Azospira inquinata: one gene and its partner. The protein of the gene in region 2 binds, or shares a complex with, the protein of the main gene of each other region. Links are inferred from orthologs where the notes say so. Each region holds a gene or a part of one and is shown on either strand. Other genes may lie near its edges.

Region 1 (3,993 bases), 3.1 Mb from region 2 along the record:
AAAGAAGTCGCTAAAGAAATCAAACGGTTGGAAAAGCAAATGCAAGAATTTTCTAAGAACCTGGAGTTTGAAAAAGCTGCGGCTTCCAGAGACCAGCTTTTCAAGCTCAAACAGGCCCTGTTCGGTGCCGTTGTGCCGGACAGTGAATAGGCACCAAGGCTGCACGGGGAGATTTTTTGCAGGTAACAACCAGGGCACCGGACTCACTTAGCGGTGGCCCCTGGAGGAGGCAGGCATGATAAAAATATTGTTCGTTTGCATGGGGAACATTTGTCGCTCCCCTACGGCCGAGGGCGTTTTTCGCCGTCTGGTGGAAAAAGCCGGGCTCACCGACCGTATTCTGGTGGATTCTGCTGGAACCCATGGCTACCACGTGGGCGAAGCGCCGGATTCCCGCACCCAGCGGGCGGCTCAGGCCCGGGGGCTGGACATTTCCACCTTACGGGCGCGCAAGGTGGTGGAAGAAGATCTGCGCAGCTTCGATTTGGTGTTGGCCATGGATAAAGCCAACCTGGAATTCCTGCGGGGCTTGTGCCCCCAGGAACGCAGCCATCGCTTGCGCCTGATGATGTCCTATTCCCGCCACTTCCACGAAGAAGAGGTGCCCGATCCCTATTATGGGCTGGGCCAGGGCTTCGATCTGGTGCTGGATATGCTGGAGGATGCCGCCCAGGGGCTGCTGGACAGTTTGCGTCGTGAGTTGGGGCTGACCCCGGGGGCCAAGGCGGTTGGGAATCGGGCCTCTCCGGCATTGTAGGAGCTGAGGGCAAACTCCGGGGGAGCATTCTTCCCTTTAGGGATAATAAAAAAGCCCGGTTTCCCGGGCTTTTTTATTGGGTGGAAGCGGTTTAGGCTTTAGGCCCAGTTTCCACCTGAACCAAGGGCTCGTTACTTACCGCCACGGGAGCGGGGCGGCGCCGACGGGGCTTGGGCGCTTCTTCCACCGGAGCCGGGACGGCAGCCAGAACTTTGGTCGGGCTGGTTTCCACCAGCACCAGGCCGCTACTGGCCAAAGCCTGATCCAAATCCACCGTCACCGGAGCAACCAGGGGGGCAGGGGCCGGAACTGCTTGTACCGGAGCCGGTTCGGGTTCGGCCTCAGTGACAGGGGTATGGGCGACGGGCGCAGGCACTTCTTCCTTAGCCTCTTCCACAACCGGAGCCGCTTCCTCTTGGGGGACGACCGGGGTCAGCGCGGGCTCCACCGGAGCCGGGACGGGAGCCGGAGCCACGGGGTCCTGAGCCTGGGCGACCTCGACAACCACCGGAGCCACTGCTTCTTGTTCAGAGACTTCCGGTGCCTGGGCGACCATCGGGACTGCTTCCGGAACAGAAACCAGCGGAGCAATCACGGCAGCTTCCTGATGGGCTTGAGGGGCGACCACCTCCGTGGGAGTGGGCTCGCTTACCCCCTCGTTCCGGGGGCTTTCTACACCGGCATCCGCCGTACCTTCCTGAGGCCGGCGTTCGTTGCGGTCCCGCCGGTTATTACGCCGCCCCCGACGTCCCCGACCATTCCCTTCCTGATTGGCGTTCGGGTCTTGGGCGTCGTTGTTGTCCTGGGGCGTCATCAAGGCGGCGGTCTTATTCATTTCCTCCGCCACCGGGGCCGTTTCTCCCCGATTGCTTTGACGGCTGCGACGTTCGCTCCGCTCCCCGTTGCCTTCGGTATTCCGTTCGCCGCGCTGGCGTCGGTTTTCCCGAGGTTCCCGCTGGGTTTCCTTGGGGCTATCCCCTTCGCTGGCAGCCCCGCTCCGTTCGTTGCGGGAGCCGTTGCCGTTACGGGATTCTTCGCCCCCGTTCCGGTTGTTGCGACCCCGACCCCGACCCCGACCTTCCCGGTTTTGATTGTCCCGGGGAGTGCTGCGGCTGCGGGTACGGGGAGTAGCGGCCGGTTCGGCTGCCGGTTCGGTCTTTTTGTTACCCCGGAACCAGGAGAAGATTTTGCCGATAATGCCGCCATCTTCCGTGGTGACCGCAGTCTTGGGCTCTTGGGCCATGGGGGCAGGCTGGGTGGGCGCAATGTGCTTCACGGCAGCTTCCTGCCGGGGCGCCGAAGTGGCGGCGGCCAGGGAAGGCAGCTTGTCTTCGTCTGCCGGCGCCGCAACCCGCTTGTAGGAGGGTTGGGCCGTCTCTTCTAGATTCAAATCCTCATGGCGCAGGCGCTCGATGGAGTGGGCCGGGGTTTCCAGGTGGATGTTGGGGATGAGCAGGACCGTGACCTTGTGGCGAAGCTCGATGGACTGAATTTCGTTGCGTTTTTCGTTGAGCAGGAAGGTGCCCACATCCACTGGCACTTGGGCATGGATGGTGGCCGTATTGTCCTTCATGGCCTCCTCTTCCAGGATGCGCAGGATGTGCAGGGCAGCAGATTCGGTGGAGCGGATGTGGCCGGTGCCGGTACAGCGGGGGCAGGTGATGTAGCTGGTTTCCGCCAAGGCGGGGCGGAGGCGCTGACGGGACAGTTCCATCAAACCGAAGCGGCTGATTTTGCCCATCTGTACCCGGGCACGGTCATGACGCAGGGCGTCCCGCAACCGGTTTTCTACTTCCCGCTGGTTGCGGGGGCTTTCCATGTCGATAAAGTCGATGACCACCAGACCGCCCAAGTCCCGCAGCCGCAACTGGCGGGCCAGTTCCTCGGCGGCTTCCAGGTTGGTCTTCAGGGCCGTTTCCTCAATGTCCTGACCCCGGGTGGCGCGGCCGGAATTGACGTCACAGGCCACCAGGGCTTCCGTGTGGTCGATGACGATGGCGCCGCCAGAGGGCAGATTGACCTGACGGGAATAGGCGGATTCGATCTGGTGCTCAATCTGGAAGCGGGAGAAGAGGGGAACATCATCCTCGTAACGCTTGACCCGATTGATGTTGTTGGGCATGACCGTGCCCATGAAGGCTTTGGCTTGCTCGAAAATTTCGTCCGTATCGATGAGCAGTTCGCCGATGTCCGGCTGGAAGTAATCCCGGATGGCCCGGATCACCAGACTGCTTTCCAGATAGATGAGGAAGGGGCCGGTCTGCTGGGCAGCAGCGCCTTCTATGGCGCTCCACAGTTGCAACAGGTAGTTCAAGTCCCATTGCAGTTCTTCCGCGCTACGGCCGATAGCGGCGGTACGGGCGATCAGGCTCATGCCCTGGGGGGCTTCCAGCTGATCCATGATGTCCCGCAGTTCGGCCCGTTCGTCCCCTTCCACGCGACGGGAAACGCCGCCGCCCCGGGGATTGTTGGGCATCAGCACCAGGTAGCGGCCAGCCAGGGAAATGAAGGTGGTAAGGGCTGCGCCCTTATTGCCACGTTCATCTTTTTCAACCTGAACAATGACTTCCTGGCCTTCCTTCAAGGCTTCCTTGATGGTGGCCTTGCCGGCTTCCACGCCGGGTTGAAAGTAGGAGCGGGAAACTTCCTTGAAAGGGAGAAAACCGTGTCTTTCCTCGCCGTAATTGACAAAAGCGGCCTCGAGACTCGGTTCGATGCGGGTAATGACACCCTTGTAAATATTGCTTTTGCGTTGTTCCTTGGCGGCCGATTCAATGTCTAGGTCAATTAATTTTTGACCGTCCACAATGGCGACACGGAGTTCTTCGGCCTGTGTCGCATTGAACAGCATGCGTTTCATTCGGTGGCTCCCGCGCTCATGCACGGACGGGCTCCCTACGCCGGTAGCGACACAATTAGTTGAAAATACGTGGTTTCATCCGGATTTCGGTATGGCAACTAAAGGTGGGAAAGTAATCGCTGAAAGCCCCGCAGCCCGGCTGAAAAATCAGGCTGCGTGACTCGCTGGGGAGGGAATCCGTACGTGCCAGTTAAGCGCAAAACGAGTAGTATCGCTGCTTTTGGTGAGCGAACTTAACCAGTTGGTTTTCACCGTTGCGACCTTGTGCAGGTTGGCACAAGCGAAAAATCTTTGGCCTGCCGGAATTCCCACCCCGTTTCCTTATCGGAATGTGGCCGGGGTAAGTCTGTTCGGTCTTATAGCAAGAATTGTTCTT
Region 2 (4,127 bases):
GGGCCAGCCAAGAAACTGATATCGCGCTGGAATTGCGTAACCGGGATCGGGAACGCAAGCTGATCAAGAAAATTGACGAAACACTGGCCCGCATCGACGCCGGGGATTACGGCTATTGCGACAAGTGCGGGGAAGAAATCGGTATTAAGCGGCTGGAAGCCCGCCCCACGGCCACCCTGTGCATCGATTGCAAAACCCTGGAAGAACAACGGGAAAAGCAGGTCGCCAAATAGGCACCGCCTGCTCCGCCCCACAGCGCGGCCTTGGCCGCGCTTTTTTATTGTCAGAAGGGGGCAGCCACCACTGAGCCACACCAACCCCGTAGCGCGCCCTTGCCGCCGTTTCTAGGCTAGCCCCATATGCCAAGACGTTGTCCAGGGCAGACTTTCGGGCAATAAAAAAGGGCGCCGTAGCGCCCTTTTTTTGATTCCCGGAGGAATTACTGCTGTTGCTGCTGAGCGGCGGCGTTTTCTTCCGCAGCCACGGCCTTCATGGACAGGCGGATACGGCCCTTTTCGTCCGTTTCCAGAACCTTGACCCGAACCACTTGGCCATCCTTCAGGTAATCGCTGACCGCATTCACCCGTTCGTTGGCGATTTGGGAAATGTGCAGCAGCCCGTCCTTACCCGGCAGAACGCTAACGATGGCACCGAAGTCCAGAATCTTCAACACGGTACCTTCGTAGATCTTGCCCACTTCCACTTCGGCGGTAATGGCTTGGATACGCTTCTTGGCGGCTTCCGCAGCATCCCCGTCGGTAGAGGCGATGGTAATGGTGCCGTCGTCCTGAATGTCGATGGTGGTGCCGGTTTCTTCCGTCAGGGCACGGATCACCGCACCACCCTTACCGATCACGTCGCGGATTTTTTCCGGATTGATCTTCATGGTGTAGAGGCGAGGCGCGTAGGCGGACATTTCCGCCTTGTGGCCATCCATGGCTTGCTGCATCAGACCCAGGATGTGCATCCGGCCTTCCTTGGCCTGGGCCAGGGCAACCTGCATGATTTCCTTGGTAATGCCTTGGATCTTGATGTCCATCTGGAGAGCGGTCACCCCTTCGGAGGTACCCGCCACCTTGAAGTCCATGTCGCCCAGGTGATCTTCGTCACCCAGGATGTCGGTCAGCACGGCGAACCGGTTACCTTCCTTGATCAGGCCCATGGCGATACCGGCCACGTGAGCCTTCAGGGGCACCCCGGCGTCCAACAGGGAGAGGCAGCCGCCACAAACGGAAGCCATGGAGGAAGAACCGTTGGATTCGGTGATTTCGGAAACCACCCGCATGGAGTAGGAGAACTCGTCGGCGGGGGGCAGCACGGCCAGCAGGGCCCGCTTGGCCAGACGGCCGTGGCCGATTTCCCGGCGCTTGGGAGAACCTACCCGGCCGCATTCGCCGGTGGCATAGGGAGGCATGTTGTAATGCAACATGAACCGTTCCCGGTATTCCCCACCCAGGGCGTCGATGATTTGCTCGTCCCGGCTGGTACCCAGGGTGGAGACCACCAGGGCTTGGGTTTCGCCCCGGGTGAACAGGGCGGAACCGTGGGTACGGGGCAGTACGCCGGTACGCATGGTAATGGGACGCACGGTGCGGGTATCCCGACCGTCGATACGGGCTTCACCGGCCAGGATACGACCCCGGACAATGCTGGCTTCCAGTTCGAAGAACAGATTGCCCACGGTGTTTTCATCAGGAGCGCCGTCTTCGCCGGTGCACAGGGCCGCCATGGCTTCGGCGCGGATTTCTTTCACCCGTTGGCTACGGGTTTGCTTGCTGGTGATGTGGTAAGCCTCGTCCAGCTTGGCCTTGACCAGTTCTTCCAGCTTGGCCACCAGGGCTTGGTCCTTGGCGGGAGGCTGCCAATCCCATTCGGGCTTGCCGGCTTCTTCCACCAGTTCGTTAATGGCGTTGATGACGGTCTGCATTTGTTCGTGACCGAAAACCACGGCACCCAGCATCACGTCTTCCGGCAGCACCTTGGCTTCCGATTCCACCATCAGCACGGCGGATTGGGTACCCGCCACCACCAGATCCAACTGGCTATCCTTCAACTGGCTGACCGTGGGATTGACCACGTATTCGCCGTTGATGTAACCCACCCGGGCGGCACCGATGGGGCCGTTGAAGGGAATACCGGAAATGGCCAGGGCGGCGGAGGCGCCGATCATGGCGGGAATGTCGGAATCCACTTCCGGATTCAGGGACATCACCGTCGCCACCACCTGGACTTCATTGAAGAAGCCGTCCGGGAACAGGGGACGGATGGGACGGTCGATGAGGCGGGAGGTGAGGGTTTCCTTTTCGGAAGGACGGCCTTCCCGCTTAAAGAAACCGCCGGGGATACGGCCGGCGGCATAGAATTTTTCCACGTAATCCACGGTCAGGGGGAAGAAATCCTGGCCGGGCTTGGCTTCCTTGGCACCCACCACGGTGACCAGCACCACGGTATCGTCCATATGGACCATGACGGCGCCAGAAGCCTGCCGGGAAACTTCCCCGGTTTCCAGGGTGACCTGATGGCTACCGTAAGTGAAGGTCTTCTTTGCAATTTTGAACATGTTTTCCTTTCTTTCTCTCTTTGTGTCTTTTCGCTGTAGCGCGTGCGCGATTCTACCCCCGGTCGCCGCGCCCGCCTACGCTTTGTCCATATGAAAAGAGCGGCACGGCCAGACGGCCGCCCGCTCTTTATCGCTCAAGCCCAAGCCGGTGGCCGGCAGGGTTGGCAATCCGGGAAATTACTTACGCAGACCCAGACGTTCGATGACGGCACGATACTTGTCCGCATCGGTATTCTTCAGGTAGTCCAGGAGCTTACGACGACGGGACACCATGCGCAGCAGACCGCGGCGGGAATGGTGATCCTTGGAGTGTTCCTTGAAGTGACCGGTCAGATCGTTGATCCGGGCGGTGAGCAGGGCGATTTGCACTTCGGGAGACCCGGTGTCGCCTTGGGCCCGTTGGAAGTCGCCCACGATTTGGGCTTTTTGAGTCGTGCTGATAGACATACGTCAAACTCTCTTTCATGAAACGACGCCGCCCCAGTTTGATAGAGCCAAAGCGTCAATTAAAAAATCGCTACCGGCAAGCCCGGCAAACGAGGGGCGGATTATACCGGCCCCCCTCACGGAAAGGCAAGGGCGCCCGGAGGCCTAGAGAGGCCCAAGGAGTATTAAGCGCCCTCTTCCTGACGCAGGAGGCGCTTGGGTTGCAGCACCCCTTCCCGGCATTCTCCAATGCCCAGAAGGCGCCCCGCCGGGTCATAGACCCGCAGACGCCCCTCGGGCCCGGGACATTCCACCCCGTTGCCATGGGAAAAGCGGAGTACGGCGGCTTCCGTCAGGTCCGCCCGGGGCAGGCCTTCCAGCAGGTAATCCAGGCCCTTGAGGCATTCCCCCGGCGGCGCGTCGGGAAAGGCGGCCAGCTGCTCCAGGGTATAGGCTTCCCCCAGGCCCAGCTTGCCCACCCGGGTACGGCGTAAGGCCGTCAAATGGGCGCCGCAGCCTAAAGCCCGGCCCACATCCTCCGCCAGGGTGCGTACATAGGTGCCCTTGCTACAGGACACGGCCAGCACAGCGGTGCTGTCGTGAAAATCCACCAGCTTCAGCTCATAAATGGTTACCGCTCGGGGCGCCCGCTCCACCTCAATGCCAGCCCGGGCCAATTCGTAGAGGGGACGACCGTCCCGCTTTAGGGCCGAATACATGGGGGGCACCTGTTGAATGGCGCCGAGAAAGCGGGGCAAGACAGCTTCCAGCTGCTCCCGGGTCACCTGAACGGGGCGGGTTTCCAATACCTCCCCTTCCTTATCCCCCGTGGTGGTGGTCACCCCCAGGCCCAGTTCGGCCAGATAAGTCTTGTCCGCCTCCAGGAGGTCGGCGGCAAACTTGGTGGCCTCTCCGAAACACAGGGGCAACAGCCCGGACGCCAGGGGGTCCAGGGTACCGGTGTGGCCGGCTTTGGCCGCCGAAAACAAACGACGCGCCTTTTGCAGCGCGTCGTTGGAAGTCATACCGGACGGTTTGTCGAGCAGCAACACCCCGTCCACCTGTTTCCAGGTACGTTTTTGAACCATGCCCTACTCCGGATCGGCCTCGGTATCCCCGTCGCCGCTGATTTCCGCCGCTT

The links.
Region 1: the proteins of pnp (region 2) and Azoinq_RS14470 are in contact, whole or in part, in a cryo-EM structure (PDB 9QH0), measured with the Escherichia coli proteins. The link is inferred for Azospira inquinata from one-to-one orthologs.

Annotation. Positions count from the first base shown.
Region 1 is NZ_CP064782.1:3,206,852-3,210,844, reverse strand. Bases 649-3,993 are described here. They hold Azoinq_RS14470 (Rne/Rng family ribonuclease), read right to left. Parts: upstream 3,618-3,993; coding sequence 849-3,617; downstream 649-848. Other genes in these bases: Azoinq_RS14475 (low molecular weight protein-tyrosine-phosphatase), read left to right, coding at 649-757. Also shown: excinuclease ABC subunit UvrB, read left to right, coding at 1-150; more of Azoinq_RS14475, read left to right, coding at 236-648. UniProt on the Escherichia coli protein: Endoribonuclease that plays a central role in RNA processing and decay. Required for the maturation of 5S and 16S rRNAs and the majority of tRNAs. Also involved in the degradation of most mRNAs.
Region 2 is NZ_CP064782.1:103,657-107,783, forward strand. The notes cover bases 1-2,968. They hold pnp (polyribonucleotide nucleotidyltransferase), read right to left. Parts: upstream 2,561-2,968; coding sequence 440-2,560; downstream 1-439. Other genes in these bases: dksA (RNA polymerase-binding protein DksA), read left to right, coding at 1-233; rpsO (30S ribosomal protein S15), read right to left, coding at 2,738-2,968. In the rest of the region: more of rpsO, read right to left, coding at 2,969-3,007; tRNA pseudouridine(55) synthase TruB, read right to left, coding at 3,172-4,074; 30S ribosome-binding factor RbfA, read right to left, coding at 4,078-4,127. UniProt on the Escherichia coli protein: Involved in mRNA degradation. Catalyzes the phosphorolysis of single-stranded polyribonucleotides processively in the 3'- to 5'-direction. Also involved, along with RNase II, in tRNA processing.